DNA from 4 places in the Janthinobacterium sp. NKUCC06_STL genome. Region 3 is predicted to be linked to each of the others. Evidence: predicted binding sites of a transcription regulator. Region 3 holds the regulator's gene; each other region holds the start of a gene.
What was found. Region 3 encodes FNR, which switches genes on or off when oxygen is low (the NO sensors DNR and NnrR bind a similar motif). Its sites were predicted from a motif close to TTGATNNNNATCAA; they were not measured.

Region 1: paaA (1,2-phenylacetyl-CoA epoxidase subunit PaaA) is a predicted target of FNR. The motif match lies at 5,610-5,623, and genes of this name have one in related genera.
Region 2: cqsA (alpha-hydroxyketone-type quorum-sensing autoinducer synthase) is a predicted target of FNR. The motif match lies at 5,433-5,446, and genes of this name have one in related genera.
Region 4: KO539_RS22800 (IPT/TIG domain-containing protein) is a predicted target of FNR. The motif match lies at 5,249-5,262, and genes of this name have one in related genera.

The regions. Positions count from the first base shown of each region.
Region 1 is NZ_JAHKQY010000001.1:1,646,552-1,654,284, forward strand. It holds gene paaH (3-hydroxyacyl-CoA dehydrogenase PaaH) at 1-947, opposite strand, end outside; gene paaG (2-(1,2-epoxy-1,2-dihydrophenyl)acetyl-CoA isomerase PaaG) at 949-1,740, opposite strand; gene paaE (1,2-phenylacetyl-CoA epoxidase subunit PaaE) at 1,791-2,870, opposite strand; gene paaD (1,2-phenylacetyl-CoA epoxidase subunit PaaD) at 2,911-3,456, opposite strand; gene paaC (1,2-phenylacetyl-CoA epoxidase subunit PaaC) at 3,456-4,208, opposite strand; gene paaB (1,2-phenylacetyl-CoA epoxidase subunit PaaB) at 4,223-4,507, opposite strand; gene paaA (1,2-phenylacetyl-CoA epoxidase subunit PaaA) at 4,536-5,525, opposite strand; gene paaX (phenylacetic acid degradation operon negative regulatory protein PaaX) at 5,793-6,722, shown strand; gene KO539_RS07485 (hypothetical protein) at 6,808-7,062, opposite strand; gene KO539_RS07490 (M14-type cytosolic carboxypeptidase) at 7,204-7,733, shown strand, end outside.
Region 2 is NZ_JAHKQY010000001.1:1,056,995-1,064,727, reverse strand. It holds gene KO539_RS04820 (adenosine deaminase) at 1-497, shown strand, start outside; gene KO539_RS04815 (ABC transporter permease) at 521-3,052, shown strand; gene KO539_RS04810 (response regulator) at 3,049-4,056, opposite strand; gene KO539_RS04805 (sensor histidine kinase) at 4,060-5,358, opposite strand; gene cqsA (alpha-hydroxyketone-type quorum-sensing autoinducer synthase) at 5,511-6,758, shown strand; gene KO539_RS04795 (MarR family winged helix-turn-helix transcriptional regulator) at 6,780-7,229, opposite strand; gene KO539_RS04790 (GIY-YIG nuclease family protein) at 7,287-7,634, opposite strand; gene KO539_RS04785 (MFS transporter) at 7,647-7,733, opposite strand, start outside.
Region 3 is NZ_JAHKQY010000003.1:57,095-64,827, reverse strand. It holds gene KO539_RS12825 (response regulator) at 1-1,634, opposite strand, end outside; gene fnr (fumarate/nitrate reduction transcriptional regulator Fnr) at 1,874-2,632, shown strand; gene KO539_RS12815 (FixH family protein) at 2,636-3,160, opposite strand; gene ccoG (cytochrome c oxidase accessory protein CcoG) at 3,215-4,597, opposite strand; gene ccoP (cytochrome-c oxidase, cbb3-type subunit III) at 4,600-5,520, opposite strand; gene KO539_RS12800 (cbb3-type cytochrome c oxidase subunit 3) at 5,513-5,716, opposite strand; gene ccoO (cytochrome-c oxidase, cbb3-type subunit II) at 5,718-6,332, opposite strand; gene ccoN (cytochrome-c oxidase, cbb3-type subunit I) at 6,348-7,733, opposite strand, start outside.
Region 4 is NZ_JAHKQY010000008.1:213,964-221,696, reverse strand. It holds gene KO539_RS22815 (EAL and HDOD domain-containing protein) at 1-335, shown strand, start outside; gene KO539_RS22810 (SPW repeat protein) at 491-862, opposite strand; gene metH (methionine synthase) at 974-4,744, opposite strand; gene KO539_RS22800 (IPT/TIG domain-containing protein) at 5,432-7,733, shown strand, end outside.

The DNA of each region.
Region 1 (7,733 bases), on a different contig from region 3:
CCGCCGATGGCGGCTGACAGGGCGACGAATTCCGGGGTCGCTTGCGCGCTTTCCGCCTGCGCCACGGGGGCAACGGCGCCTTCGCCATACGGGTAAAAGCCGCGGCCCGATTTGCGGCCGAGGAAACCGGCGTTGACCATTTCCTGCTGCAGCACGGACGGCGTGAAGCGCGGGTCGTTGAAATAGGCGCCGAACACGGATTGCGTGACGGAGAAATTCACGTCATGGCCGATCAGGTCCATCAGCTCGAATGGGCCCATGCGGAAACCGCCCGCTTCACGCAGCACGCAATCGATGGTGGCGGCGTCGCCCGCCTGTTCGTTCAGCAAGCGCCAGCCTTCCGCGTAAAACGGACGGGCGACACGGTTGACGATGAAGCCCGGCGTCGATTTCGCATGCACGGGGTTCTTGCCCCAGGCGATCGACGTATCGTAGACGGTGGCGGCCACCTGCTCGCTGGTGGCCAGGCCACTGATCACTTCGACCAGCGCCATCAGGGGCACGGGATTAAAGAAATGCATGCCGACCAGGCGTTCCGGGCGGCGCAGCTTGGCGGCAATCGCCGTGACGGAAATCGACGAGGTATTCGTCGCCAGGATGCAGTCATCACTGACCAAGGCTTCGAGTTCCGCGAACAGGCCGCGCTTGACGTCGAGGTTTTCCACGATGGCTTCCACCACCAGGGCGCAATCGCTCACATCGGCCAGGCTGCCGGCCGCCTGCAGGCGCGCCGTGGCGGCCGTGGCTTCGTCAAGCGTCATGCGGCCCTTGTCGGCCAGCTTCGCGTACATCTTGCCGATGTCGGCCAACGCCTTGCTGACGGCTTCCGCCCGCGTGTCATACAGTTTGACCCGGTAGCCAGCAGCCGCGGCCACCTGCGCGATACCGGCCCCCATGGCGCCGCTACCGATGACGGCGACGATACTGTTATTTGCCAATGCGGTCATATCAATGTCCCTTGAATTGCGGTGCGCGCTTTTCCATGAAGGCGGCCACGCCTTCGCGGTAATCGTCGCTGTTACCGAGATCGCTCATCATGCGCGCTTCCAGCGCAAGCTGCTGCGGAAGGGTATTGGCGCCGCTGGCGGCCAGCGCCTGCTTGGTGTAGGCCAGGCCCTTGGTCGGCGCCGTGGAAAAATGCACGGCCAGCTTGCGCGTTTCCTGCGCCAGTTCAGCATCCTCGACGCATTTCCAGATCAAGCCCCAGTCTTCCGCCTTTTCCGCCGTCAGTTTTTCGCCGAGCATGGCCAGGCCCATGGCGCGCGCCGAACCGATCAGGCGCGGCAGGAAGAAGGTGCCGCCCGTGTCCGGGATCAGGCCCAGTTTGCAGAACACTTCGACAAAACTGGCCGACTTGCCGGCGATGACGATGTCGCAGGCCAGCGCCAGATTGGCGCCCGCGCCGGCGGCAACGCCGTTGACAGCGCAAATCACGGGCATGGGCAAAGCCTTCAAGGCCAGCACCAGCGGCGCATAGTTTTTTTCCACCGACTCGCCCAGGTCCACGCCCTTCGAGCCTGGTTCCACGGCGCGGTCGGACAAATCCTGGCCCGCGCAAAAGCCGCGGCCCGCCCCCGTCAATACGAACACGCGCACGCTGCTGTCGGCGTTGACTTTCGCAATCGCGTCGCGCACTTCCTCGTGCATGGCTTGCGTAAAGCTATTGAGCTTGTCGGGACGGTTCAGGGTCAGGGTGGCGATACCCTGTTCGATGGTGAAGAGGATGTTTTGGTAGCTCATGGCGTCTCGCTTTGGTAATAGGTACGGCAGGGCGCGTGCCCTGCGCCGGCTTATTCTGCCTGGTCGAAGTCGACCACGACCTTGTCTGTGAGAGGGAAACTCTGGCAACTGAGGACGAAGCCGCGCGCCACTTCGTAGTCTTCCAGCGCGTAGTTGACGTCCATTTCGACTTTGCCGTCGAGGATCTTGCAGCGGCAGGTCGAGCATACGCCGCCCTTGCACGAGTAGCGCATGTCCAATCCGGCGCGCAGGCCCGCGTCGAGGAGGGATTCCTTGTCCTTTTCCATCGTGAAGGTGGTGTGGTTGCCGTCCATGATGACGGTCACTTCCGTTTCCTGCACAGTATCGGCGGCCAGCTGGGCGCGCGGCTTGTGGGCATTTTTCGGGATGCTGGCGGCGAACAGTTCGATCTTGATATTCTGCTTGGGCATGCCGGCCGCCTGCAGGGCGGCGGACACGCCCAGCATCATGTCTTCCGGGCCGCAGATGAAGGCGTTGTCGTAGTCTTCGACCTTGATCCAGTGCTGCAGGAATTGCTCGCATTTTTCCTGCGTGATGCGGCCGTTGAACAGTTCGATATCCTGCTGCTCGCGGCTCATCACGTAGACGAGGTTCAAACGCTCCAGGTACACATCCTTCAGATCCGTCAATTCTTCCTTGAAGATGACGGATGACGAGGCGCGGTTACCGTAGAAAAGGGTGAAGCGGCTCAGTGGTTCCGTCAGCAGGGTCGTCTTGATGATGGAGAGGATGGGCGTGATGCCGCTGCCGGCCGCGAACGCCAGGTAATGCTTGCGGTTGACGCAGTCGAGCGGCACGTTGAAGTGGCCCATGGGTGGCATCACTTCGATGGTGGCGCCGGCCTTCAGGGTGTCGTTCGCCCAGGTGGAAAAGGCGCCGCCCGGCGTGCGCTTGATGGCCACGCGCAGGGTGCCGTCCTGCACCGCCGAACAGATGGAGTACGAGCGGCGCACGTCTTCCGCATTGATATTGGCGCGCAGGGTCAGGTGCTGGCCCTGCTGGAAGCGGAACTGCTGCTGCAATTCAGCTGGCACGTCGAACGTGACGGCGATGGTGTCGCGCGTTTCGTTGCGCACCTTGGCCACGCACAGCGGATAAAATTTACTCATGCTTCATCTCCAGTTTCTTCGGAACGTGTGCCTGATTTTTTTAGTGGCACTTGAAGTAGTCAAACGGTTCGCGGCAATCGATGCATTTGTACAGGGCCTTGCACGGCGTGGAGCCGAACTGGCTGGTCAGCTGCGTATGCGTGGAACCGCAGTTCGGGCAGATCACGTCCAGCTTCGGCATGGGCCGACGCTTGACGCCACCCGCTGCTCCTCTACCAAGGCCGCTGATGTCGATCACCTGCTGCTGCGGCGGGGCGATGCCATAGCCTTTCAGCTTGGCCTTGCCTTCTTCGCTCATCCAGTCCGTCGTCCACGCGGGCGCCAGCTGGTTCACCAGGGTCACCTTGGCCACGCCATGGCTGCGCAAGGCATCCGTGACGGCGTCGGCGATCACCTGCATGGCCGGGCAGCCCGAATACGTGGGCGTGATCGTCACGATGCACTCTTCGCTGCTGACCACGTCGACGGCGCGCACGATGCCCAGGTCCACCACCGAAATGACGGGGATTTCCGGGTCCGGCACGTCGCCGAGCCAGGCCCAGACCTGGGCGGCGTCCAGCGCCGCGGCGCCAGCGGCCGTGTTCATTACCACTCCGCCCCGGGATAGGCGCGCTGCAGGAACTGCATCTCGGCCAGGATAAAACCCAGGTGCTCCGTGTGCGTGCCCTGCTTGCCGCCCTTTTGCATCCAGGCGTCGGGCGCCGGCATGGTCAAGGTGGCTTCGGCGAAAATCTCGGCCACGTGTTCGAGGAAAGCGCGGCGCAGCACGTCCGATGGCGGCGCGATGCCGGCGGCGACCATGGCCTGGTCGACGGCGTCATACGTGAACATCTCGCCCGTGTACATCCACAGCTGGTCGGCGGCGGCCTGCGTTTTCGCGTGGCTGTCCGCCGTGCCGTCGCCGAGGCGCACGATCAGGTCGCCGCTGCGGCGCAAGTGATAGGTCACTTCCTTGATCGACTTTTGCGCCACCTCGACGATGCGCGCATCCGCCGATTTCGTCAGTTCCAGCAGCTGGAAATAGTGCCAGCTGTCGAAGAAGAACTGGCGCATCATCGTGTCGGCGTAATTGCCGTTCGGCTGCTCGACCAGCAGGCAGTTCTTGAAGTCGTGGGCGTCGCGCAAAAAGGCGATGTCGTCCTCGTCGCGGCCCGCGTTTTCCAGTTCGGCCGCATAGCTGAACCACAAACGCGTCTGACCCAGCAAGTCCAGCGCCACGTTGGTCAGCGCCATGTCTTCTTCCAGCGCCGGCCCCTTGCCGCACAGCTGCGACAACTGCTGGCTGAGGATCAGGGCGTTGTCGCCCAGGCGCAAGAGGTAATTGACCTTGTCATCCATTGCAAGCGCTCCCATCACAGGTTCTTGACTTCTTCCGGCATCGGGAAGAAGGTGGGATGGCGGTACACCTTGCTGTTCGACGGTTCGAACAGGGCGCCCTTGTCGCCGGGGCTGCTGGCAACGATATCGGCCGCGCGCACCACCCAGATGCTCACGCCTTCATTGCGGCGCGTATAGACGTCGCGCGCATGGTTGACCGCCATGGTGGCGTCGGAAGCGTGCAGGCTGCCCACATGCTTGTGCGCCAGGCCGTGCTGGCTGCGGATGAAAACTTCCCACAATGGCCATTCTTTGCTCATGTTGCTATCCCCTATCTGTCTTATGTATTTACGCTGCCGCTTTGCTAGCAGCTTGCTTGTCTGCATACGCGACCAAGGCATCGCGGAACCATGCGCCGTCTTCGTACGCTTTGACGCGCGTTTGCAGGCGTTCGCGGTTGCACGGGCCATTGCCCTTCAGGACGTTGTTGAACTCGGACCAGTCGATCTCGCCGAATTCATAATGGCCCGTTTCCGCATTGAACTTCAGGTCGGGATCGGGCACGGTCAAGCCCAGGTATTCGATTTGCGGCACGGTCTGGTCGACCATGCGCTGGCGCAATTCGTCGTTCGAGAACAGCTTGATGCGCCATTGCGCCGACTGGGCGCTGTTGACGGAGGCGGCGTCGGACGGGCCGAACATCATCAACGAAGGCCACCACCAGCGGTTCAAGGCATCCTGCGCCATGGCTTTCTGCTCGGGCGTGCCCTTGCACAGCGACATCATGATGTCGTAGCCCTGGCGCGCATGGAACGATTCTTCCTTGCACACGCGGATCATGGCGCGCGCATACGGACCGTAGGAGCAGCGGCACAGGGGAATCTGGTTGATGATGGCGGAACCGTCGACCAGCCAGCCGATGGCGCCCATGTCGGCCCACGACAGGGTCGGATAGTTAAAGATGCTGGAATACTTGGCTTTGCCCGAGTGCAAGGCGGCCAGCAAGTCGTCGCGCGACACGCCCAGGGTTTCCGCAGCGCTGTACAGGTACAAGCCGTGACCCGCTTCGTCCTGGATCTTCGCCAGCAGGATCGATTTGCGTTTCAGGGTCGGCGCGCGCGTGACCCAGTTACCTTCGGGCAATTGGCCGACGATTTCCGAGTGCGCGTGCTGCGAAATCTGGCGGATCAGGGTCTTGCGGTAGGCGTCCGGCATCCAGTCCTTGGCCTCGATCTTGATGCCTTCGTCGATGCGTGCCTGGAAAGCGCGCTCTTCCTGGCCCATGTCGTCGAGGGAACGGACGTTCTTGAGGCCGGTTTCAACCATTTGTGCGTACATGATCTGTCTCCCATGTCTTTGATTTTGCGCAGCAACGCGGTGCGATGAATAGATAATACGATACAAAAAACGATTTGCATACACTTGATATGAATCATTTTAAAATTTCGTATCTTGTGCGGCTTTTTTGTGCGTATGATATTGCTTATGAGAAAACACTACGAAGCGCCACCCGCGCTTCCCGCAAATTATTGCCGCGCTACCCGCGCAGCCAAGTAAACTGCTGCTTTTATTGATTCGACCGCAACACGGCCAGACCGGAACCACATGAAGAACACCCGCTGCACGGCATGGATAGCCGATTTCCTGGAAAGCGACCCACCGCGCTCGAAGTCCCTGGTGATGACCATCTTTGGCGACGCCATCGTGCCGCGCGGCGGCGCCATCTGGCTGGGCAGCCTGATCGAACTGCTGGCGCCATTCGGCGTCAATGACCGGTTATTGCGCACCAGCGTATTCCGCCTGGCGCAGGAAGGCTGGCTCAGCTCGCAGCGCGACGGCCGCCGCAGCGCCTATACGATACGCCCGGAGGCGCTGGCCCGCTTCGAACGCGCCTACCGCCGCATCTATGCGCCGCTGGTGGTGCACTGGGATGGCAGCTGGACCCTGGTGATCGGGCCGGCCGGCAGCATCGGCGCCGCCGAGCGGGGGGCGCTGCGCAAGGAATTATTGTGGGCCGGATATGGTTTGATTTCTCCCGGCATCTTTGGCCACCCGGCCAGCAATGCGGAGGCGCTGGAAGATATCCTCGTGCGCAACGAGGTGCAGGGCAAGCTGTACGTCTGCCACACCACGGAATTGCCGGGCGTGAGCACGCGCCCCCTGCGCGACATGGTGGGCGACTGCTGGGACTTGTCGGAAGTGATGGCCGGCTACGAAAAATTCATCGCCAGCTTCCAGCCCCTGCTGACCCTGCTGCAGGAAGAACCCGTATTCGATGCCGAGCAGGCGTTCGTCATCCGCTCGCTGCTGACGCACGCCTACCGCCGCGTGCAACTGCACGACCCGCAACTGCCCGTCGAGCTGCTGCCCGAACCATGGCCCGGCACGCAAGCCTATGCGCTGGCGCGCGACCTGTACCGCATCACGTATGCGGCCGCCGAGGAACATATCCTGGCTACCCTGCGGCGCGAGGATGAGCAGGCGCCGAATGTCGAGCCGTGGTTTTTTGAACGTTTTGGCGGACTTAATACCTGAACCCAACAACGTAATACCGGGGTCGGACCCTTAGGGTCCGACCCCAGCCTTTGCGTTTAGGGTAAAAATGTAAACCCGCCTCAAACTACTGCTTCGCCACCACCTGTTTCGCTCCCGCCAGCAAATCCTGCCCCAGCTTTTCCAGCGCATTGACCTGCACCAGCATGGTGTCGAGGATGGCGACGTTGAAGGTGAATTCGGCCGGCGTCGTATAGCCGGGGAAACGTATGATGCGCAGCAATTCCTGCAAGGTCGTGCCCTTGCCCAGGTGCGCCAGGGCGTCGCTGAGGGCGCTGACTTTCTTTTCCAGTTCGCGTATGTGTTTGCCGTTGTCGTCCATGATGCTCTCCTCATGTTGGAGCTTCCACGTTAGCAAAGCACGTCCGCCGTCGTTTGCGCCAGCACAAAGGCGCCGCTAAAACGGGTATCATCGCGCCATTGCACACGATGCAAAACCCATACGTTTTTATCAGGAACACACATGACCATTAAAATCAGCCAGCAATTCGACGCCGGCGCGATCGAGGTGCTGCGCGCCGACGATGCCCACTCCATCGAGCTGAACATCCGCAAGGATTCCCACGCCGACATCACGCAGTGGTTTTACTTCCGCCTGCAAGGCGCGCAAGGCGAGGCGTGCACGATCCGCTTCATGAATGCCGGCAAGTCGGCCTACCCGGACGGCTGGAAAGATTACCAGGCTGTCGCCAGCTACGACCGCGAAACCTGGTTCCGCGTGCCGACCAGCTTTGACGGCACCGTGATGACCATCGAACATACGCCCGAAGAAGAAAGCGTGTACTACGCCTACTTCGAACCGTATCCATGGGACCGCCACCTGGCCCTGATCGACAGCGCGCAAGCGTCGCCGCTGGTGCACCTGATCGACCTGGGCAGCACCGTGGAAGGCCGCGACATGAACCTGCTGGTGGTCGGCGACGCCGATGCCGAGAAAAAAGTCTGGGTCATCGCGCGTCAGCATCCCGGTGAAACGATGGCCGAATGGTTTGT
Region 2 (7,733 bases), on a different contig from region 3:
CGCGCGTGTTTGCCCGTTGCCGCGAGCTGGGCTTGCACCTGGTGGCCCACGCTGGCGAGGAAGGCCCGCCAGCCTACATCCGCACGGCGCTCGACGACCTGCAGGTCGAACGCATCGACCATGGCGTGCGTTGCCTGGAAGACGCGGAGCTGACGGCCCGTCTGGCGCGCGAACAGATCGCGCTGACCGTGTGCCCGCTGTCGAACACCAAGCTGCGCGTGTTCGACCAGATGCATGACCATAACCTGGTGCAACTGCTCGACGCCGGTCTGCTGGTGACGGTGAACTCGGACGATCCCGCGTATTTCGGCGGCTACATGAACGACAATTTCGACGCCATCTTCGACGCGCTGCCACTGGGCCTGTCCCACGCGCAACGCCTGGCGCGCAACGGTTTCATCGCCGCCTTCCTGCCGCAGGCGCAGAAAGACGCGTTTCTCGCTACCGTCGATGCGTATTTCGCGCAGCACGCCGCCGCCCACGGCATCGCGCAATAAATCTACCGGAAGACCCGCCGCCCATGTTCCGCCTCTCCCTGAAAATGACCGGCCGCGACTGGCGCGCCGGGCAACTGCGTTTCCTGCTCGTCGCGCTGATCGTCGCCGTGGCGGCCCTGTCGGCCGTGGGCTTTTTCGTTGACCGCCTGCGCGCGGGCCTGAACCGCGACGCGCACCAGCTGCTGGGGGCCGACCTGGTCATCAGCGCCGACCAGCCCGTCAATGCGGCCTGGCGCGCCGAAGCGCTCAAGCGCGGTTTTATTTTGGCCGACACGGTGACGTTTCCCAGCATGGCGCAGGCGGGCGAGGGCGAGCAATCGCTGTCGCAACTGGCGTCCATCAAGGCCGTCTCGCCCGGCTACCCGCAGCGGGGCAAGCTGAAAATCACGACCATATTGAGCGAAGCGCAGGATGCCGTGGGCCGGCCGACGGACCAGGTGCCGGCGCCCGGCACCCTGTGGGTCGATGCGGCGATTCTGTCCAGCCTGAACGCCAAGCTGGGCGACACCCTCACCTTGGGCGACAAGGCATTTACCGTCACGCAACTGATCGCCAGCGAGCCGGACCGTGGCGCGTCCTTTTTGAATTTCGCGCCGAGAGTGATGCTGCCCCTGAGCGACCTGGCCGCCACGGCGCTGGTGCAGAACGGCTCGCGCGTATCGTACCGCTTGCTGCTGTCGGCGCCGCCCGCCAAGGCGGCCGAGCTTGCGCAATATCAAGCCTGGCTGGAAAGCCAGATCAAGACGCAGGCCATCAAGGGCGTGCGCATCGAATCGCTGGAATCGGGCAGCCCGCAAATGCAATCGACCCTGGACCGCGCCGACCGTTTTCTTTCCCTCGTCGGCTTGCTGTCGGCCATGCTGGCGGCCGTCGCCGTGGCGATGGCCGCGCGCCGCTTCATGCTGCGCCACCTGGACGCCTGCGCCATGCTGCGCTGCCTGGGCTTGACGCAAAACCAGGTCACGGCCATGTACGTGATCGAATTCCTGCTCGTCGGCCTGGCCGGCAGCGTCGTTGGCGTGATAGTGGGTTTCGGCGGTCACCTGGTGCTGCTGGAGCTGTTGGGCAAGCTGGTGCAAAGCGACTTGCCGCCCGTGTCCATGCTGCCCGCCCTGCAAGGCGTGGCCACCGGCATGCTGCTCTTGCTGGGCTTTGCCCTGCCGCCGATTTTGCAGTTGCGCAATGTGCCGCACAACCGCGTGATCCGCCGCGAACAGGAGCCGCCGCAGGCGCTGGCTCTGGCCACGTATGGCCTCGGCATCGCCGCCTTCGTCGTGCTGCTTTTGTGGCAGGCGGGCGACGTGAAACTGGCGCTGCTGACGGCGGCCGGTTTCCTCGGCGGCTTCGCCCTGTTCGGCCTGGCCGGCTGGCTGGGCATCCGCTCGCTGAAAACCCTGCGCGGTGCTTTCAATCACCAGGGCTGGCGTTTTGCCGTCACGTCCTTGCAGCGCCGGCCGGGTGCCACCGTCATCCAGGTGGTGTCGCTGGCCTTGGGCCTGATGGCCTTGCTGCTGCTGACGGTGGTGCGCGGCGACTTGATGGTGGCCTGGCGCAACGCCACGCCGCCCGATGCGCCGAACCGTTTCATGATCAATATCTTGCCGGAACAGAAAGAGCCGATCGCCGCGCGCCTGGCCCAGGCCGGCGTGGCCAACGCGCCCTTGTATCCGATGATACGCGGGCGCCTGGTGGCCGTGAATGGCAACACCATTACGGAAACCACCTACGAGGATGACCGCGCCAAAGGCCTGGCCGACCGCGAATTCAATCTGTCGACGATGGCCACGATGCAGGAAGAAAACAAGCTGGTCGCCGGCAAATGGTTCGGCAATGCGCCCGGCGCGCCGGCTGAAGCGTCCGTGGAAGAGGGCATCGCCAAGACCTTGAAATTGAAACTGGGCGACAAGCTGCGCTTCGACATCGCCGGCCAGCCCGTCGAAGCGGCCATTACCAGTTTGCGCAAGCTGGAATGGGGTTCGATGCGCGTCAATTTCTTTGTCATCATTAACCCGGCCGTCATGGCGGACACGCCGCAGACGTGGATCACGGCCTTTCACCTGCCGCCCGCGCAGGCGGACCTGGGCAACGCCCTGCTGCGCGACTACCCGAACCTGACGGTGGTCGACGTGGGCGGCGTGCTGAAACAGATACAGGGCGTGCTGGACCAGGTGGTGACGGCCGTCGAATTCCTCTTCGCCTTCACTTTGGCCTCGGGCTTGCTGGTGCTGTATGCGGCGCTGATGGGCTCGCAGGACGAGCGCACGCGTGAAGCGGGACTGCTGCGCGCGCTGGGCGCCACGCGGCGCCAGCTGGCACAAGCGCAGCTGATCGAGTTCTCGCTCGTCGGCGCGCTGGCCGGCTTGCTGGCGGCGTCGGGCGCGGCCGCCATGGGCTGGGCGCTGGCCACGTACCAGTTCAAGTTCGCCTGGAGTTTCGCGCCCGGCGTGTGGGCCTTCGGCCTGCTGGCCGGCGCCCTGTGCGCGATCGCCGGCGGCTGGCTGGGCTTGCGCAATGTCCTGAAACATCCGCCGCTGCAAACCTTGCGGGAAAACTAGGTGCCCACGCTGTCGTCCGCCTGCGCGCGTAAAAATTGCGCGTAGGACATGACCGGTTGACCCAGCTGGTGTGCCGGCACGTCGAACAGGGCCCAGAAATACGTCACGCGGCCTTGGCAGATGGTGGGCGCGGCGCAGTAGCGGAACCAGTTTTCGCCGATGTGCGCCGCATACATGCCGTCGCTGTCGGCGTCCGAAAAATAGGGGATCACGCGCATTTCCAGCAGGGCCAGCAGCAGTGACTCGGGCGCATCGCTGTCGCGCGCCATTTCGTACTGCGTGTGCAAGCTGCGTTCCGTCTCGATGATCATCAGCCTGGCCTGGCCGTCGCGCGTGAAGAACAGGATGCCGCTGGGATTGGGGAAAATATAGTATTCGACAAAACCATGGCGCCGGCACAGCTCGTGCACGACGGCGGCCAGCGCTTCGTCTTGCAGGAAACTGTAGTCGTGCAGCATCAGCAGGTCGCGCACGGTGTCCGATTGCTGCAGGAAGAATTCGCGTTGCAGGGAATGGACTTCCTGTTCCAGGATGTCGAGCGCATCGTCGTCGCTCTTCTTGATGTAGCGGTCGATCAAGCCCCGGTTGAAGGCCGTCACGGCCACCTTTTCATCGGCCGCGCCCGTAAATAAAATCTTCTTGCACGGCAAGTCACGCACGGCCTGGCAAAATTCCAGGCCATTCATCTGCGGCATCGAATAATCGACCACCAGCACGGAGGGCACGGCAAAGCGCTGTGCCTGGCCGCTGATGCGCCAGATGCGCTCGATGTCGAGCGCCACGTTGCACTGGTCGGGCGGCAGGTTCTGCGTGTCGAAGTTCACGTGCAGCGGCGTTTCGCCCGGTTGCGTGCTCTGGCGCAACCAGTGCAGGGCGCTGCTGGTGTCGTGGAAGGTCTTGCGCGCCAGGCCGGGATCGAGCTGGAACGCCAGGCTTTTCAGGAAGGAATCGCTGTCGTCGATCAGGACGGTCAGGGTCGGATGGGTGTAGACGGGCAGTTGCATGCGTCACCTTGCGGGGAAAGAGGATTGGAAGCGGGCAGGCATGGGCTGGGGAAACTCCAGGATGAAAATCGCATACGCGTGCTCGCGCGACACGCAGCGGATGCGCGCCTGCCAGGCCGTGATGATCTGCTGGCACAGGGCCAGGCCGATGCCGCTGCCGTTATGTACGGGATAGGAGTAAAAACGCTCGAAGATCAGCGGCAGGCGATTCTTTGCGATGCCGCAGCCCGTGTCGATGAACAGCAACCTGGGCACGGGACGGGCGCCGTCGATGACGATGCGCACTCTTCCCTTGCCGGCCCGCTGGATGGCTTTCAGCGCGTTTCTTAGCAGGTTCAGCAGGATCACCACGCACAGTTCGTCCTGTCCCGCGAACTGGAAGTCGGCGCGCACGTCCACCTTGACGCTGCTGCGCTGGTTGTTGCCGGTAAATGGGTAGCGCTTGAGCACGGAGCTGACCATGGCCAGCATCGATAGTGCCTGGCTGGGCTGGAGGTTGCGGTTCACGGCACTGGCGCTCATCAGGAACAAATCGATCATGTGCTGCATGTGGCGCACTTCGAACTGGATGCGCGTCAGGGCTTCCTGCAGCGGGGGCATGTCGTCCGCCTGGCCGGCCAGCTGCGGCAGCAGCCGGCGCATGCCACGCACATTGGCTTCCACGCTGGTCAGCGGCGTGCGCAGCTCGTGCGCCACGGAACCGAGTCCGGCCGCCAGGCCTGCCAGCCGTTCCCGTTCCAGTACCTTGCTGCCCACTTTCACCACGGACAGCGCGGCAATGGTGAACCAGTGCACGGGCAGTTGCTGCAGTACTTCACGCTGCAGCAGGAAGCCGCCTTCCCCTTGCAGGATGACGGCGAGGCAGGCGGCGCTGGTGCCGATCAGGTAGGCGCGGCAAGCCAGTTTCGTTTCGAAATGAAACAGCACGACCAGGCCGATCAGCAGCGATTCGCTCCAGATGGACGAAGCATGGTTCATCACAAACATGAAGGTAAAGAAGAATGGCAGGATGTAGCTGAGCGCGAACAGCAGGTAGCGCGACAGCCAGCGGGCCGAGAAGCGGCGCGCAAACAGGCCGGCCACGCAGATGCCCACGCCCGTCAGGCGCAAGGTCAGGTTTTCATAGGCTTGCGGAAAAAAGTAATGCCACAGCAAATAGTACAGCGGCATCGCCACCGTGCCCACGGCGGCCAGCATGGCGACCCTGCCGGCCAGGTTTTCATGCGGCATGCGCTCATGCAGCAGCGAATGGAGCAGGCGCCTGCGCCAGTATGTCCATCGTGCTTGCAATTGCTGCGTCATGACTCTGCCTTGATTCTCTTCAGAACATTATCATCGCGTAAATTTTCCTGGTTGAACGGTTATCTCGCCGGACATTGATATACGTCAATGGATGGGTTGGCGAGACGGTCAAGGCTTTAATCCGCAGCAAACATTTCCCTAGGAGAAAACTCATGACCATCGCTACCAGCTTGCCCATCCCATCGTTCGCCCGTGCCGAACACTGCCTGCCAGACTACATCGTGCGGCGCATGGATGCGCATCACATCACGCGCATCGAAAAATTGCTGGGCGGCCAACATCCCCACGCCTGGCAACCGACACCGGCCCATGCCATTTTCCTGGCCGGCAACGACTACTTGTCCATCGCCGCGGAGCCGGCGCTGGTGGCGGCCCAGGTGGCATCCTTGCAGGCGCATGCGGGCGGCATGCTGATGTCGGCCGTGTACTTGCAGGAAGGCAGTGAACAGCACCGGCTGGAAAGCCGGCTGGCCCGTTTCATGGGCTGCGAGGACGGCATCCTGGCGCAGTCCGGCATGGCGGCCAACGTGGGCTTGATCCAGTGTATCGCCAGCCCCGGCATACCCGTTTATCTCGACATGCAGGCCCACGCCTCGCTGTGGGAAGGCGTGCTGTCGGCGCAGGCCCAGGCCGTGCCTTTCCTGCACAACGACATGACCCACCTGCGGCGGCAGGTGGAAAAGCATGGCCGCGGCGTGATCGTCGTCGACGCCCTGTACAGCACCAACGGCAGTCTGGCGCCGTTGCTGGAACTGCTCGAAATCGCCGAGCGTAGCGACTGCGTGGTGGTGGTCGACGAGTCGCACTCGCTGGGCACGCATGGCCCGCAGGGCGCGGGCCTGGTGGAAGCGTGGGGCCTGGGTCACCGCGTGCATTTCCGCACGGCGTCGCTGGCCAAGGCCTTCGCGGGCCGGGCCGGCTTCATCAGCTGTTCCAGCCGGTTCAAGGGCTATTTTTTGTCCGAATCGCGGCCCGCCATCTTCAGTTCCTGCCTGCTGGCGCATGAGCTGGCGTGGCTGGGCGCGGCGCTCGATTTCATCATGGCCGCCGACGGACGGCGCGCCACCTTGCGGCGCCATACGCTGCAGGTGCGCGAAGGCTTGCGCGAACTGGGCTACAACGTCAGCGATGGCACGGAGCAGATCGTGGCGCTGGAGGCGGGCGGCGAACCGGCCACCCTGGCCCTGCGCCAGGCGCTGGAACGGCAAGGTATTTTCGGCGCCATGTTTTGCGCTCCGGCAACGGCGAAGAACCGCGCCCTCGTGCGCCTGACCCTGAATGCGGGACTCGACGAGGCGGCCATCGACCGGGTGCTGGCGGGCTGCGCCGCCATTCGCGCCGAAGCGGGCGTGGAACAGTGGCAGTCGACGCGGCGCCTGCGCAAGCTGGCGCTCGTGTAAGCGGCTGGCCGGCTGGCAGCGTCAGCCGGCCAGCTTGCCGAGGATGGCCGACAGCGCCGCCAGTTGTTCCGCCGGCGCGTCCTGCAGCAATTCGCGTCCCACCGCCTGCGCCGTGGTGCTGGCATGTTCCAGCAATGCCAGGCCGGCGGCGGTCAGCACGGCATAGCCGACGCGCGCGTCGCGCGCATCGGCCTGGCGCGCCACCAGGCCAATCTTTTCCAGCGGCATCAGAGAGCGTGTGACGCCAGAGGCCGTCAACGCCAGGCGCTCGGCCAGGTCGATGCGGCGCAGGCGCGCACCGGGGGCGCGCTGCAGCTGGTACAGCAATTGATAGTCGCTGAAGCTCAGGCCATGCAAATTGCCCAGGGTGCTGTCGAAGCGGCGCACGATGAGCGCCTGGGCGCGCGCCAGGCGCAGGCAAAAGTCCAGCGCGCCATCGCCGTCCGGCGAGAGGGGAGTGTGATCGTTCATGCCATCCTTTATATTTACTGCGAAGTGCTTGAGTACGCAAGTGTAATGCACCGCAGCTCAATACAGTGGCTGACCCTGTTCCAGCCAGTGCGCGCGGTGCAGGGCCAGCAGGGCGCCCAGTTCGGCGTCCGCATCGAAGGCGGGATCGTCGGGGAGCTTGAGCGTATCGATGACCGCGCAGGAAAAGGCCGCCGCGCCGTCGCGCCGCCAGTCCGCCTGCAGCGCCGCATTGCGGTGCTTGCCCAGGTTCAGTTCGAAGCGGTGCCGGTTCAGCATGCCGGGCGCGTTGCGGCTGCTTTCAAGCAAGGCGCGCCCGCTGGGCAAGTGCTGCAGGGCGATGATGCCCAGCGGCGGTGGCTGTTGCCGGTAAGCCGCTTTCAGGGCTGCTTGCTGTGTTTTATCCATAGTGAAACTTTCTCAAGGTTGAATGACGCAATCGGCTTCCCCGATGCGGGGGATGCCGGTCAGCAGGGCGGCGGCCACGGCAGCCGCCAGCAGCAGGGC
Region 3 (7,733 bases):
CCCGTGTCGCGCACTTCGAAGCGCAGCCAGGCGCGGCCGCTCTCGCTCTTGCTCTCGGCCAGGCTGACGGCCACTACCACTTCGCCGCTCTCGGTAAATTTGATGGCGTTGCCGGCCAGGTTGACGAGGATTTGCTGCAGGCGCTGGGCGTCGCCCACGAGGCGCCGCGGCACGTCGGGTTCGACGGCGATGGCCAGTTCCAGCTCTTTTTCGCCCGCATTCATCGTCATCGTCGTGGCCAGGGTATTCATGACTTCGTCGAGGTCGAATTCGACGGGCGACAATTCCATGCGGCGCGCCTCGATCTTCGAATAGTCGAGCACGTCGTTGAGGATGCCCAGCAGCGACTGGCCCGCCACGCGCACCATGGTCAGATACTTGCGCTGTTCCGTGTCGAGCCTGGTATTGCCCAGCAAATACACCATGCCCAGCACGGCATTGAGGGGCGTGCGGATTTCATGGCTCATGTTGGCCACGAAATCGCTCTTCGCGCGGTTGGCCGCCTCGGCCCGGTCGCGTTCCTGCTCCAGCTCCGCCGCGCGCGCTTCGAGTTCCTGCTGCAGGCGGTCGCGTTCGCTCATCAGGCCGTTGAACGCTTCCGTCAGTTCGCCGATCTCGTCGCGCTGCTGCACCGGCACGGGGGTAAAACGGCTGCCGCTGGTGCGCAGGGCCAGCAGGGTGTCGCGCAGGCGCACCAGCGGCGACAGCAGGCGCACGGTGACCCAGCCCAGAACAAAGGCGGCCAGCAGCGAGGCGAGGATGCTCCACAGCACCAGCCGGTACAGCACGCCATCGAATGGTTCGAAGGCATCGTCGACGGGCAGCGAGCTGGCCAGCAGCCAGTTCACCGATTTCAGGCGCTTGAAACTGTTGACTGCCGTGATGCCGCGGCTGTTGGTGCTGACCATGCTGCCTTCGCCATCTTCCTTCAGCAGCTGGGTCGTCGTCAGGTTGGCGTTCGGCTGGCGCGGCTGCAGCAAGCGGCTCGTATCGGGGTGCAGCACGTAGCGCGGCACGGCGCCGCGCGTGAGGATGAAGTAATAGCCGCTCTTGCCGACCTTTTCCGAGCGCAAACGCCCCAGCAGATTGTCCTTGTACAGGCGCAGCACGCCGATCACCACGCCGGCCACCTGGCCATCGGCGGTGAGCACGGGCGCCACCATCTGCACGATGGGCATGCCGCTCGACTTGCCCAGCATCGGTTCGGTGATCATGGGCTGGTGCGTGCGCAGCACGGTCTGGAAATACTCGCGCTCGGCAACATTGATGCCGGCGCGCCCCGGCACTTCCGGCATGTCGGCCACGACGGCGCCTTGCGCGTCGAGCACCAGCACGTCGTCGAACAGCACCAGCATCGAGCGGCGCGAATAGTATTCGCGCAATTGGGCGGGCCGGGCGATCAGTTCCGGCGGCTGCTGCCGGGCCGTCAGGGTGACGATTTGCAGCAGCATGCCCAGCTTGTCGTCGAGCTCGGCAGCGGTGCGGCTGATCAGGGATGACTGCTGGCTCAGCAGTACTCGGGTGAAGTCGTCGCGCATGTGCTGCACCTGGATCATGGTGACCAGCGCGATCATGGCGATCGAGGTCAGGCTGGTGGCCAGCGCGACTTTTGCTTTGATGCCGAGAGGCTTCATGATTTCCTTTTCAGTACCGGACGGCACAGGCGGCAAGTAATGCTGTCAGGAATTTTCCTATCAATACCCCAGCTTGGCAAGCGGCGCCGCGCAAATTGCCCTCCCCGCATGGGCTTTTGACGATGTTGCCATATAATTAAAGGCTGGACGTCGTTTATTCAGCGAAATTGCGGTGAAATTGGCACACGGCAACCCTGTATGCAGTAAACTTGTTGTTGCATTTTCTAAAAGGTACCGACATGACTGAAGCGCTACTCACTCCAACCTTGCCTACAGTGAACGTGGAAGCGTTGCGTGCGCGATGCTCGACCTGCAGCATGCATCAATTGTGCCTGCCGATGGGCCTCGATATGGGCGACATGGACAGGCTGGACCAGATCATCGGCCGCCGCCGCAAGATCGTGCGCGGCGCCTCGCTGTTCCGCATCGGCGACTCGTTCCAGAACCTGTACGCGATCCGCCTGGGGCACTTCAAGACGTACCAGATCAATCCCGGTGGCGAAGAGCAGGTGACGGGTTTTCAGATGGCCGGCGAACTGCTGGGCATGGACGCCATCAGCGCCGACCGCCACCACTGCAATGCGGTGGCGCTGGAAGACAGCGAAGTGTGTGAAATCCCGTTTTCCAGCCTGGAACAATTGCTGGGCAATATGCCGACCCTGCTGCGCCATTTCCACCGCATGATGAGCCAGGAAATCACGCGCGAGCAAAGCGTCATGCTGTTGCTGGGCAATATGCAGGCGACGCAGCGTTTTGCCGCCTTCATCGTCAACCTGGCGTCGCGCTATGAAGCGCGCGGCTATTCGAGCAGCAAATTCCAGCTGCGCATGTCGCGCGAGGAAATCGGCAACTACCTGGGCCTGACCATCGAAAGCGTCAGTCGTTTATTGTCGAAATTCAAGAAGGAAGGCTGGCTGCGCGTCTCGAACCGAGAAATTGAAATCTTGCAGCCGGCAAAACTGAAGGCCATCACGGCCGGTACCGACGTCTGCAAATAAGGCCTACAGCTCTTCATCGGCGTGCAGCGCGATGCTGCGTTGCAGCGGCCAGGTCCAGATGCCGGACAGGCGCCACTCGCGTTTGTCGTTTTCCACCAGCACTTGCCAGCGGCTGCGCTCGAGCATCGGCAGCGCCACCGAGAAATTGCCGGCCGCATCGGGCCGCACCAGCAGCTTGATGTCCTTTTCCGGCAGGGTCGCATGCGCCAGGTGCAGCTGCAGCGGGCCCTGGTATGCCTTGCCGAAGCTGTGCACGGAACCACTGAGGCGCGCTGACGCCACGTCGTAGGACAAGCTGGTAGCCATCGCCAGGTCGCTGGCGATCGTGTCGCGCTTCAAATCCTGGTTGATCGCCTTGCCCTGCTTGTAATAATCGCCCACCACCAGCGCATCGGGCTGCGTAAACGCGATATAGCCCATGAAGCTGCCGACGACCACGGACAGGCCGGGGCCGATCATCAGCAGCCATGGCCAGCGATGCTTGTACCACGGTGCAACGGGGGCTTGCAGTTTCAGACTGTCGGACATGGTATTTCTCCTGTGTAAACGGCCAGTCCCCATGCGGGAACCGGCCTTCCTGCTTTAACGCGGCACGATGAATACCGCGCTTTCGCGCACGTGCAGCGAGGGATTGTCCAGCGATTGCAATTCGATCGCAATCTTGTTCGAACCCTTCTCGCCGACGCCGTGCGGCACGCGCAGGCGGATCGGCCAGCCCAGCGTTTCCGTCGGCTGCAAGGTCACTTCTTCGCGCGTCAGCAAGGTCAGGCCCGGCAAGCCGGAAGCGCTGATCTTGAAATGCTGGCTTTGCTCCGAGGTGTTCATGATCTGCAGGCGGTAGACGTTTTCGATCATGCCGTCTTCCACTTCGCGTCCCATCGAACCGCGGTCGCGGATCACGTCCATTTTCAGGGGCGTGCGCAGGGCCAGCGACGTACATACGGCGATGATGATCAGGGCCAGGATGGAAGTGTAGATCAGGACGCGTGGGCGCATGGCGCGCTGGCGTATCTGCTTCGAATTGAAGTTGTTTTCCATCGCATGGTCGGTGCTGTAGCGTATCAGGCCACGCGGCCGCTCGACCTTGTCCATCACGCTGTTGCAGGCATCGACGCAGGCGGCGCAGCCGATGCATTCATACTGCAGGCCGTTGCGGATATCGATACCGGTCGGACACACCTGCACACACAGGGTGCAGTCGATGCAGTCGCCCAGCTTGTCGTTGTTGCCGGCCTTCTTGCTCATGGCGCCGCGTGGTTCGCCGCGCTTGGCATCGTAGGTGATGATCAGGGTGTCCTGGTCGAACATGGCGCTCTGGAAGCGCGCGTAGGGGCACATGTATTTGCACACCTGCTCGCGCAGCCAGCCCGCGTTGCCGTAGGTTGCCAGGCTGTAGAACAAGACCCAGAACCATTCCCAGGGACCGAAATTCAAGGTGGTCACCGACTGCGCCAGTTCCTTGATCGGCGTGAAGTAGCCGACAAAGGTAAAGCCCGTCCACAGGGCGATGGCGCCCCATGCCAGGTGCTTGGCCGTCTTCTTGAACGCCTTGCGCACGGAGGGGCCCTGCTTGTCGAGGGCCATGCGCGCGCTGCGCGTACCCTCGATGCGGCGTTCGACCCACAGGAAAATTTCCGTGTATACCGTTTGTGGGCAAGAGAACCCGCACCACACCCGCCCGGCAATGGCCGTGACGAGGAACAACAAATACGCACAGATGATCAGCAGGGCCGCCAGATAGATGAAATCCTGGGGCCACAGCACGACGCCGAAAATGTAGAACTTGCGCGTGGTCAAATCGAACAGCAGGGCTTGCCTGCCATTCCAGGTCAACCACGGCAAGCCGTAGAACGCCAGCTGGGTAAGCCATACGCATACCCATCGCCAGGTAGCGTAGCGTCCTTTGGCCTCGCGAGGGTAGATTTGCTCGCGGGCCGCATACATCTTGATGACTTGAGGTTCCATTTTTACTTGGCGGGTGCCTGCGGATTCGACAGGCTCCAGACATACGCCGACAGCACGTGTACCTTGGATTCGCCGAGGAAATCGCTGAAGGCCGGCATGGTGTTGCTGCGTCCCTTGCGTACGGTTTCCATGATGGTGTCGGCGCTGCCGCCGTACAGCCAGGTCTTGTCCGTCAGGTTCGGCGCGCCGAGCATCTGGTTACCCTTGGCATCGGCACCATGACAGGCCATGCAGGCGCCAAACTTGGCCTTGCCCAGCACCGACTTGACGGGATCCGAGGTCGAACCGGACAGGCTCAGCACATAATGGGCCACGTTCTCGACATCCTTTTCGGAGCCCAGGGCGGCGCCCATCGGTGGCATCTGCCCATTGCGGCCGTGCAGGATGGTGGTCTTGATGATGTCGGGTTCGCCGCCATACAGCCAGTCCTTGTCCGTCAGGTTGGGGAAGCCCTTGTTGCCGCGCGCATCCGAACCGTGGCATTGCGCGCAGTAGGTCAGGAACAGACGCTGGCCGATGGCTTGCGCCTGCGGATCGGCGGCCACCGTCTTCAAGTCCTGGCTCAGGTACTTGTTGAACAGGGGACCGTAGTCGGCTTCCGCCTTCTTCAGCTCTTCCTCGTACTGGCCCGTCGATTTCCAGCCCAGGCTGCCGGCATAGGTGCCCAGGCCCGGATACAGGAACAGGTAGGCCAGGGCGAAGACGATGGTGATGTAGAACAACCACATCCACCAGCGCGGCATCGGCGTGTTGAGTTCCTTCAAGTCCTCGTCCCAGACGTGGCCCGTGGTGCCGTCGGCAGGGGCGCCCTCGACCACTTTGATTTTCGACTGCGAGTACAGCAGCACGCCGCAGCCGATGATGCCCAGCAGGGACAGCACGACGATGTAGATATTCCAGAAGCCATTGGTAAAGTCAGCCATGGTGATGCTCCTTCGCCAGGTTCATCTCGGCCTCGGCCGGATAGTCGAGCGCGTCATCGGCGAACGGCAGGCGTGCCGCCGCGTCGAAGTCGCTGTTGCTGCGGCTGAACGTCCACCACAGGATGCCCACGAACGTCGTAAAGGAAACCACCGTCATGACGCTGCTGGCGCTGTCAAACAGGTTTTCGATTGCCATGCTAATTCCTTGTTTTGATTAATGTACCGAGGCCTTGCAGATAGGCGACCAGGGCGTCTTCTTCCGTCTTGTCCTGCAGCTGCGCGGGGCCGGCGGCGATCTCTTCATCGCTGTACGGCTGGCCCAGGCGTTTCAGGGCGCGCATCTTCGGCATGATTTCGTCAGGCACCAGCTTGGTCTTCGCCAGCCAGGGGTAGGACGGCATGTTCGACTCGGGCACCACGTCGCGCGGGTTGTTCAAGTGCGTGCGGTGCCATTCGTCGCTGTAGCGCGCGCCCACGCGGGCCAGGTCGGGCCCCGTGCGCTTGGAACCCCACTGGAACGGATGGTCGTAGACGAATTCGCCAGCGACCGAATAGTGGCCATAGCGTTCCGTTTCCGCGCGCAGCGGACGCACCATCTGCGAGTGGCAGTTGTAGCAGCCTTCGCGCACGTAAATGTCGCGGCCCGCCAGGCGCAGCGGCGAATACGGCTTCAGGCCGGCGACCGGCTCCGTCGTGCTCTTCTGGAAGAACAGGGGAACGATCTCGACGGCGCCGCCGATGCTGATCACTACCGTGACCAGGGCGATCAGCAGCCAGGGGTTTCTCTCAATCCATGCATGTGAAAATTTCATTTGCTTATGCTCCTATCAGGCGTGCGCCGCGTTCAGTTCCGGAATGCGGGCGACGGGGAGTTTGCTGCCGCGCAAGGTCATCCAGGTGTTGTAGCCCATGATGCACATACCCGACAGGTACAGCAGGCCACCGGCCACGCGCACCACGTAGTACGGATACGTCGCTTTCACGCTCTCGACAAAGGTGTAGGTCAGGGTGCCGTCCGGATTGACCGCGCGCCACATCAGGCCCTGCATCACGCCGGCGATCCACATGGCGGCGATGTACAGCACGATGCCGATGGTGGCCACCCAGAAGTGCACGTCGACCAGGCGCGTGCTGTGCATCTGCGTGCGGCCCGCCAGGCGTGGCAGCAGATAGTAGATCGAACCCATGGTGATGAAGCCCACCCAGCCCAGAGCGCCCGCATGCACGTGGGCAACGGTCCAGTCGGTGTAGTGCGACAGCGAGTTGATGGTCTTGATCGACATCATCGGACCTTCGAAGGTGGCGATGCCGTAGAACGACAGCGAGACGATCATGAATTTCAGGATCGGATCGGTGCGCAGCTTGTGCCAGGCGCCCGACAGGGTCATGATGCCGTTGATCATGCCGCCCCAGCTTGGTGCCAGCAGGACCAGCGAGAAGACCATGCCGATCGATTGCGTCCAGTCAGGCAATGCCGTGTAGTGCAGGTGATGCGGGCCCGCCCACATGTAGGTGAAGATCAGCGCCCAGAAGTGGACGATCGACAAACGGTACGAGTACACGGGGCGCTCGGCCTGTTTCGGGATGAAGTAGTAAACCATGCCCAGGTAGCCGGCGGTCAGGATGAAACCCACCGCATTATGGCCGTACCACCACTGGATCATGGCGTCCTGCACGCCCGCATACGCGGAATACGACTTGGTGAACGAGGCTGGCATGACGGCGCCATTGACCACGTGCAAAATCGTCACGGCCAGGATGTAGGCACCGAAGAACCAGTTGGCCACGTAGATGTGTTTTACCTTGCGCTTGATCAGGGTGCCGAAGAACACGATGGCGTAGGCGATCCAGACGATGGCGATGAGGATGGCGATAGGCCATTCCAGTTCCGCGTATTCCTTGCCGCGTGTCATGCCCATGGGCAGGGTGACGACGGCGCACAGGATCACCGCTTGCCAGCCCCAGAAGGTGAAGGCGGCCAGTTTGTCGGAAAACAGGCGCACCTGGCAGGTGCGTTGGACAACGTAGTACGAGGTAGCGAACAGGCCGCAGATGCCGAAGGCGAAAATCACCGCATTCGTGTGCAGCGGACGCAAGCGTCCGTATGTCAGCCATGGTATATCGAGGTTCAGGGCAGGCCAGGCCAACTGAGCGGCGATGATAACGCCAACCAGCATGCCGATGATGCCCCATACCACAGTAGCGACCGCGAA
Region 4 (7,733 bases), on a different contig from region 3:
TGCTTGCGCATAAACTGCGCCCCAACCACGCCCATTCGGCCGATATCGCCTTTACGGTCGGCATCATGTCCCTGATGGATACCCTGTTCGGCGTGCCGATGTCGGAAATCCTCAGCCAGATCGAAGTCATCGACGAAGTGGCCGAAGCGCTGCTGTCGCGCGAAGGCTTCTACGGCGACCTGCTGCGCCTGGCCGAATGCATCGAGCGCATCGAAGACATGGAAGGCGAGATCGTGCCAACCCTGCGCGACCTGGCCATGTCGCCGGACGACCTGGTGGAGCTGGAAATGGCCGCCTACGAATGGAGCGATAACGTCGTCCGCTACGCACTGTAGGTCGGATTAGCGCGGCCGCCAGGCCACGCGTAATCCCACAACATTGTTGGCGATGACTGTGGTGTCGGATTACGCGCAAGCGCTAATCCGACCTACGCGACCCGTCCAAAAAACAGCCCTGCACGGCGTCGCCGTGACAGGGCTTTTTTACGCCACTACGCCGCGGCGCCTGGCCAGTGCTTGTGCAGCTCGGGGTCGGTGCGCAGTTCCCACAGGGCCAGCACGACGACGGCGATACCGACGATCAGCTCGTTCCACATGACGACGGGCTGATCGGCCAGCCGCAGCACCCATGGCGAGGCCGCCACCCACACGCCCACCAGCAGGTTGACGACGACGGCCCAGAAATAGGTCTTGTACAGGTCGAAGGCGGCCAGACCGGCGATCACCAGGCCCGAGACAAAGGCGTTGATCATCTGCGGTGACCCCTCGGGGTAGGAAAAGGCCCAGGGCGAGACGACGAGCCATAGGCCCAGCAACAGGATCACCTGATCCTGCCAGCGTTTCAGTTTGAAGTTGCTTGCCATATTACCTCCTTGCCAATTGAGAACGGGCCGGAGCGGGCATGCAGCATGCCGGCCGGCATACTGCGTTAGTGCGCTGCGGCGCGCGAAAAGTTCCGCGCGCCTTCTCACCGCTTATGACAGGTTCGGCGACAGCCAGCGTTCTACGTCCTCGATATTGGCGCCACGGCGCTTGGCCATGTCTTCCACCTGGTCCATGCCGATCTTGCCGACGACGAAGTATTTCGACTCCGGGTGGGCAAAATAGAAGCCGGACACGGCCGCGCCGGGGAACATGGCGTACGATTCCGTCAGCTGCATGCCGATTTCCTCGGCCTGCATGACCTCGAACATCTGTTTCTTGACCGTGTGCTCGGGGCACGCGGGGTAGCCTGGCGCCGGGCGGATGCCGACATATTTCTCGGCGATCATGTCGTCGTTGCCCAGGTGCTCGTCCGGCACATAGCCCCACAAATCCTTGCGCACGCGCTCGTGCAGGTATTCGGCGAATGCTTCGGCCAGGCGGTCGGCCAGCGATTTGAGCATGATGGACGAGTAATCGTCGTGCGCATCCTCGAAGCGTTTTTCGTACTTTTCAATGCCCAGGCCGGACGTGACGGCGAACATGCCGATGTAATCCTTCACGCCCGATGCCTTCGGCGCAATGAAATCGGCCAGGCACTGGTTTGGACGCTGCACGCCGTCGACCACGGGTTTGACGCCCTGCTGGCGCATGCCGTAGTAGGTGAACGCCACGCTACTGCGCGTATCGTCCGTGTACACCTCGATATCGTCGTCATTGACGCTGTTGGCCGGCAGCAAGGACACGACGCCATTGGCCGTCAGCCAGCGTCCGTCGATGAGTTTTTTCAGCAAGGCCTGGCCTTCCGCGTACACCTTGGTGGCCGCGTCGCCCACCACTTCATCCGTCAAAATGGCGGGGAAGGGGCCGGCCAGGTCCCAGGTCTGGAAGAACGGGCCCCAGTCGATATAGTTGGCCAGCGTTGCCAGGTCGACATTTTTAAACAGGCGGCGGCCGATGAACTTCGGTTTCACGGGCGTGCAGGCGCCGTCGAAGGGCACGACCATCTTGTTGGCACGCGCTTGCGCCAGCGGCAGGATGGGCAGGGCCTTCTTGTTGGCGTGCTGTTCGCGGATGCGCGCGTAGTCGAGTTCGATGTCTTCCACGTACTTGTCGCGCTGTTCCGGCGTCAACAGCGATTGCGCCACGGACACGGAACGCGAGGCGTCCGGCACGTAGATCACGGGGCCTTCATAGTTGTGCGCGATTTTCACTGCCGTGTGGGCGCGGCTGGTGGTGGCGCCGCCGATCAGCAGGGGAATCTTGAGCATGCGGAAATGTTCGTCGCGCTGCATTTCCTTGGCGACATACGCCATTTCTTCCAGGGACGGCGTGATCAGGCCAGACAGACCAATGATGTCCGCGTTTTCCACCTTGGCGCGGGCCAGGATTTCCGAGCACGGCACCATCACGCCCATGTTCACCACTTCGAAGTTATTGCACTGCAGAACGACGGTGACGATGTTCTTGCCGATGTCATGCACGTCGCCTTTGACGGTCGCCATGATGATCTTGCCTTTCGGCTTGGCGACGATGCCCGTGCGCTTTTCTTCCAGCAGCTTTTCTTCCTCGATAAACGGAATCAAGTGGGCCACGGCCTGTTTCATCACGCGCGCCGATTTCACCACTTGCGGCAAAAACATCTTGCCCTGCCCAAACAGGTCGCCGACCACGTCCATGCCCGCCATCAAGGGGCCTTCGATCACGTGGATCGGGCGCCCGCCATTGTGCAACAGTTCCTGGCGCGCTTCTTCCGTGTCTTCCACGATGAATTGCGTGATGCCATGCACCAGCGCGTGCGACAGGCGCGCCTGCACCGTGCCTTCGCGCCAGGCCAGGGTTTGCGCTTCGGCCTTGCCGCCCGCCTTCAGGGTGCCGGCAAATTCGATCATGCGTTCGGTCGAGTCTTCGCGGCGGTTCAACACCACGTCTTCCACGCGCTCGCGCAATTCCGGGTCCAGGTTGTCGTACACGCCCACCATGCCGGCGTTGACGATGCCCATGGTCATGCCGGCCTTGATGGCGTGGTACAGGAAGACCGTGTGGATGGCTTCGCGGGCGGGATCGTTGCCGCGGAAACTGAACGACACGTTCGACACGCCGCCCGAGATCTTCGCGTACGGCAAGTTTTCCTTGATCCAGCGCGTGGCGTTGATGAAGTCGACGGCGTAATTATTGTGCTCTTCGATGCCGGTGGCGACGGCAAAGATGTTCGGGTCGAAAATGATGTCTTCCGGCGGGAAGTCCAGCGCATCGATCAGCAGGTGATACGCGCGCGCGCAAATCTCGATCTTGCGCTCGAAGGTATCGGCCTGGCCCTTCTCATCGAAGGCCATGACGATCACGGCCGCGCCATAGCGGCGGCACAGTTTTGCCTGGCGCAGGAATTCCTCTTCGCCTTCCTTCATGGAAATCGAGTTGACGATGGCCTTGCCCTGCACGCATTTCAGGCCCGCTTCGATGACCGACCATTTCGACGAGTCGACCATGATGGGCACGCGCGAAATATCGGGTTCCGAGGCGATCAGGTTCAAAAAGCGCGTCATGGCGGCCAGCGAATCGAGCATCGCTTCATCCATGTTGATGTCGATCACTTGCGCGCCGTTTTCCACTTGCTGGCGGGCCACGGACAGGGCTTCGTCGTATTGCTCGTTGAGAATCATGCGCGCGAACGCTTTCGAACCCGTGACGTTGGTGCGCTCGCCTACGTTGACGAACAGCGACTCGTCATTGACGACGAACGGTTCCAGGCCCGCCAGACGCAAGTCGTGCGATGGGGCCGGCACGGTGCGCGGCGTGTTTTTCGACAGCAACGCGCCGATGGCGGCGATGTGCTCGGGCGTGGTGCCGCAGCAGCCGCCCGCCATGTTCAAAAAGCCCGCATCGGCAAATTCGCGCAGCAGGGCGGACGTGTCGGCTGGCAACTCGTCAAAGCCCGTGTCGCTCATGGGATTGGGCAAGCCCGCGTTCGGGTAGATGCAGACGAAAGTGTCGGCGATCTTGGCCAGCTCTTCCGCGTAGGGACGCATCAGGGCGGCGCCCAGGGCGCAGTTCAGGCCGATGGTCAGCGGTTTCGCGTGGCGCACGGAATTCCAGAAGGCGGGCACGGTCTGGCCCGACAGGATGCGTCCCGACGCGTCCGTGACGGTGCCGGAAATCATCAAGGGCAGGCGCACGACGGTCGGGTTTTGCTCGTAGAACAGGTCGATGGCGAACAGGGCCGCCTTGCAGTTGAGGGTATCGAAGATGGTTTCCACCAGCAGCACGTCGGCGCCGCCTTCCACCAGGCCCTGTGTCTGCTGCAGGTAGGCGGCCACCAGCTGGTCGAAACTGACGTTGCGCGCGGCCGGGTCGTTCACGTCCGGCGAGATCGATGCCGTCTTCGGCGTGGGCCCGAGGGCGCCAGCGACGAAGCGCGGCTTGTCCGGGGTGGAATATTTATCGCAGGCGGCGCGCGCCAGTTTTGCCGCCTGGACATTCATTTCATAGGCCAGGTGGGCCATGTGGTAATCGTCTTGCGCGATGGTCGTGGCGCCGAAGGTATTCGTTTCGATCAGGTCGGCGCCGGCCGCCAGGTAGCGCTCGTGGATTTCCTGGATGATGTGCGGCTGCGTCAGGGTCAGCAGCTCGTTATTGCCCTTGACGAACAGTTCGCGCGCGCCACTGTCGGCCGGCGCGGTGAAATCGATGAAGCGGCCGGCGGGGCCGCCACGGTACGCTTCTTCGTCGAGCTTGTATTGCTGGATGATCGTGCCCATCGCGCCGTCGAGAATCATGATCCGTCGCGCAAGAATGGCGCGCAAGGTGGCTTCGGTCGGGGACATGGCGGGGATCACGGTATCGTTCATTTCATGCTTTCAATAGGCAGACGGGCGGCGGCGCGGCGACAAGACAGGCAAGAGGCGGATGCGGCCAGCAGGATCAGCTGACGGAGAGTGCCCGCCGGGTAGGGCAGGCAGAAGGTGGCAATCGCCTGATTTCACCGGGTCTAAAATTATACGGCATCAGGCTGCTTTGGTTTTAAGCAAAAGCGGCCGTTCACCCCACGGCAGGCGTGGTTGCAACACATTGCAACACATCGCCCTCCGCCACGCCTGTTTCTGAAAATTACATTCCTGAAAATCTTACTCAAAACGTTAATTTTTCCGCCAAAGTTGGCAGGGAGATACTGCTCTCTAGGCTGTGGAAAAATTTCCACATTATTTGCGCCATATCAGCATATTTTTAATGAACCGAATAGCAATAGCTGCAAAGGAAAGTAATTTCGATTTAAGCCAATACAGAGTGAAGCCAATAATGCTCAAAATAAAATTTGCCAAGAAGATATTTTAATTATTATCAAAACCAATTGAATCAAAAGCATTAATAGTTGTCTTTAGGAATCGAATTAACCCATAATATTGGTTCTTCGAAATTAAATTCTCACCAAAAGTCACCAATATGTCACATTTATCTCGTGTCCTCCCCGGCATCGCGCTGCATCAACATGGTTGCCAGCCATGAAAAACCATTTGCTTGTAGCATTGTTTGTCATGCTGGGCCTGTCCGCCTGCGGGGGCGGGGGCGGTGGTGGTGGCGACACGGTGGTGGCGACCACCTCGGGTACGCCCGTCCTGATTCCCGCCGTGACGGCCGTCTCGGCGGCGAATGTCGCCATCGGTGGCAGCCTGGTGGTGACGGGCACGAATCTGAGCCGTGTGACGGCTTTCCAGGTGGGTGGCGTGAACGTTGCCGCCAGTGCCAGCAGCGACACCAGCGTGACTCTGGCCATGCCGGGCGTGCCCGTCACGGGCGCCTTGAGCCTGGTCAGCGCCAGCGGCACGGCGGCCACCGGCTATAACGTCACTGTGTACCTGCCATTGAGCGTGGGCAGCGTCGCACCGGCGACGGGCGGTGTCGGTTCCAGCGTGACGATCACGGGCGCCGGCATGGGCGCCGTGACGGCGGTGCAGTTTGGCAATGGCGCGGCGGCAACGCCGCAAAGCCAGACGGCCAGCAGCGTGACGGTGCTGGTGCCTGCGGGCGCCGCGACTGGCGCGCTGACGGTGCGCGGTCCCTACAACGATGTCGCCAGCGGCGACGCATACACGGTCCTGGCCAGCGTGGCGGTGACGTCGATCACATCGGCCGTCAACGGCACGACCTTGTCGGTGACGCTGCAGGGCAGCAATCTCGACCAGGTCAGCTCGGCTTCGGTGGGCAATACGCCGGCCGTCATCGTCAGCGCCAGCACCAGCCAGTTGCTGCTGTCCGCGCCAGCCTCGGCAACGGGCAACGTGATGCTGTCGGCCGCGTCGCGCATCGCCGTGAATGCGGGCACGGTGTCGGCCTTTACCCTGGGCAGCATTGATTTCGCGCAAGTACTGAATTTGAACGCCAGCAATACGGCCTTGCGCCTGACGCGCGGCAAGCCGGCCGCCGTACGGGTGTCCGTGCTGGGCACGCAAGTGGGCCAGACCAGCCCGGCTGTCACCTTGAATGCGACGGCCGCCAATGGCAGCAATCTGGGCAGCATCGCGATGACGGGGCCGGCGCTCTTGCCGGCGACGAAGAACGATGACAGTTTCAACGGCAATTTCAGTGCCGTCCTGCCTTCCGGCTGGATCTTGCCCGGCGTGCGCGTGCGCGTGACGGCCGTCGGCAATGACGGCGTGCAAGTGAGCCAGGAAGCGGCGCCCGTGGTGGCCAGCCTGGCCAAAATTCGTCTGGTGCTCGTGCCCTTGAGCACCGATGATGGCGTGGCGCAACTGCCTGACGCCGAGGTAATCCGTGCTGCGTTGCTGCGCGTGTATCCGTATGCGACGGAAAATATCAGCATCACCACGCGCACTGCGCTGAGCATGCCAGGCAGCAGCACGGCCGACAGCTGGTGGAGCGATGCCCTGGGCAAGCTGGAAAACCAGCGCGCGCTGGAAGACAGCGGCGCCTATTATTATGGTTTCGTGCCGAAGATGTCCGTCAACAACGCCGCCGGCCTGGCCTACATCAACCAGCGCAGCAGCGGCAGCGACTTTACGTCGGCCATCGGCCTCGATGCCCATTCCAACCGCATCGCAGCGGTCGACCCCTTCGGCAATCAATGGCCTCTATGGCTGACCACGCTCGTGCATGAGCTGGGCCACAACCACTCGCTGCAGCACGTTGCCTGCGGCGGTCCAGCCAATGCGGCTCCCGACTACCCGTATGCCAATGGCGATCTGGGCCCGCAAGCGCTGTACAACAGCAACTACGCGGGCAGCATCGGCCAACTGAGCAAGGCAGTCTACGGCAACACGCCGATGAAGGACGTGATGAGCTATTGCAGCGGCGCCTGGTTCTCCGACTACAGCTATGCGCGGGTGCAGCAATTCCTGGAAAAACGCAGCACGCAAGTTACGGGCAGCAATGTGCTGGCCGCCAGCATGTCCGTGGCCGAGAATGGCTATCTGACGATTTCCGGCCGCATCACGCCATCGGGCGTGGGTCTGCGTCCTGCCGTTGCTTCGTCGGTGCGCATCGGCGTCGCTGCCAGTGGCAGCGGCCATGCTTATACCTTGCGCGTGCTGACGGCGTCGGGGCAGACTATCGACTTGCCCTTCGATGCCGTCTCCGTGGCCGACCATGGCGGTAACGCCATGAGCCATTTCCGCGTCAGCTTCGCCAACCCGGGCGACATCAGCGACGTGCAAGTGCTGCAAAATGGCAAGGCTTTAGCCAAGCTGGAGCGCCCGGCGCGCCGCAGCAAGGTCGCCGCCAACGATGCCACGTTCGATGCGACACAAAGCGGCGGCAAGCTGGCGCTGGTCTGGAATGCCCAGTCGGAACCGTACGCCG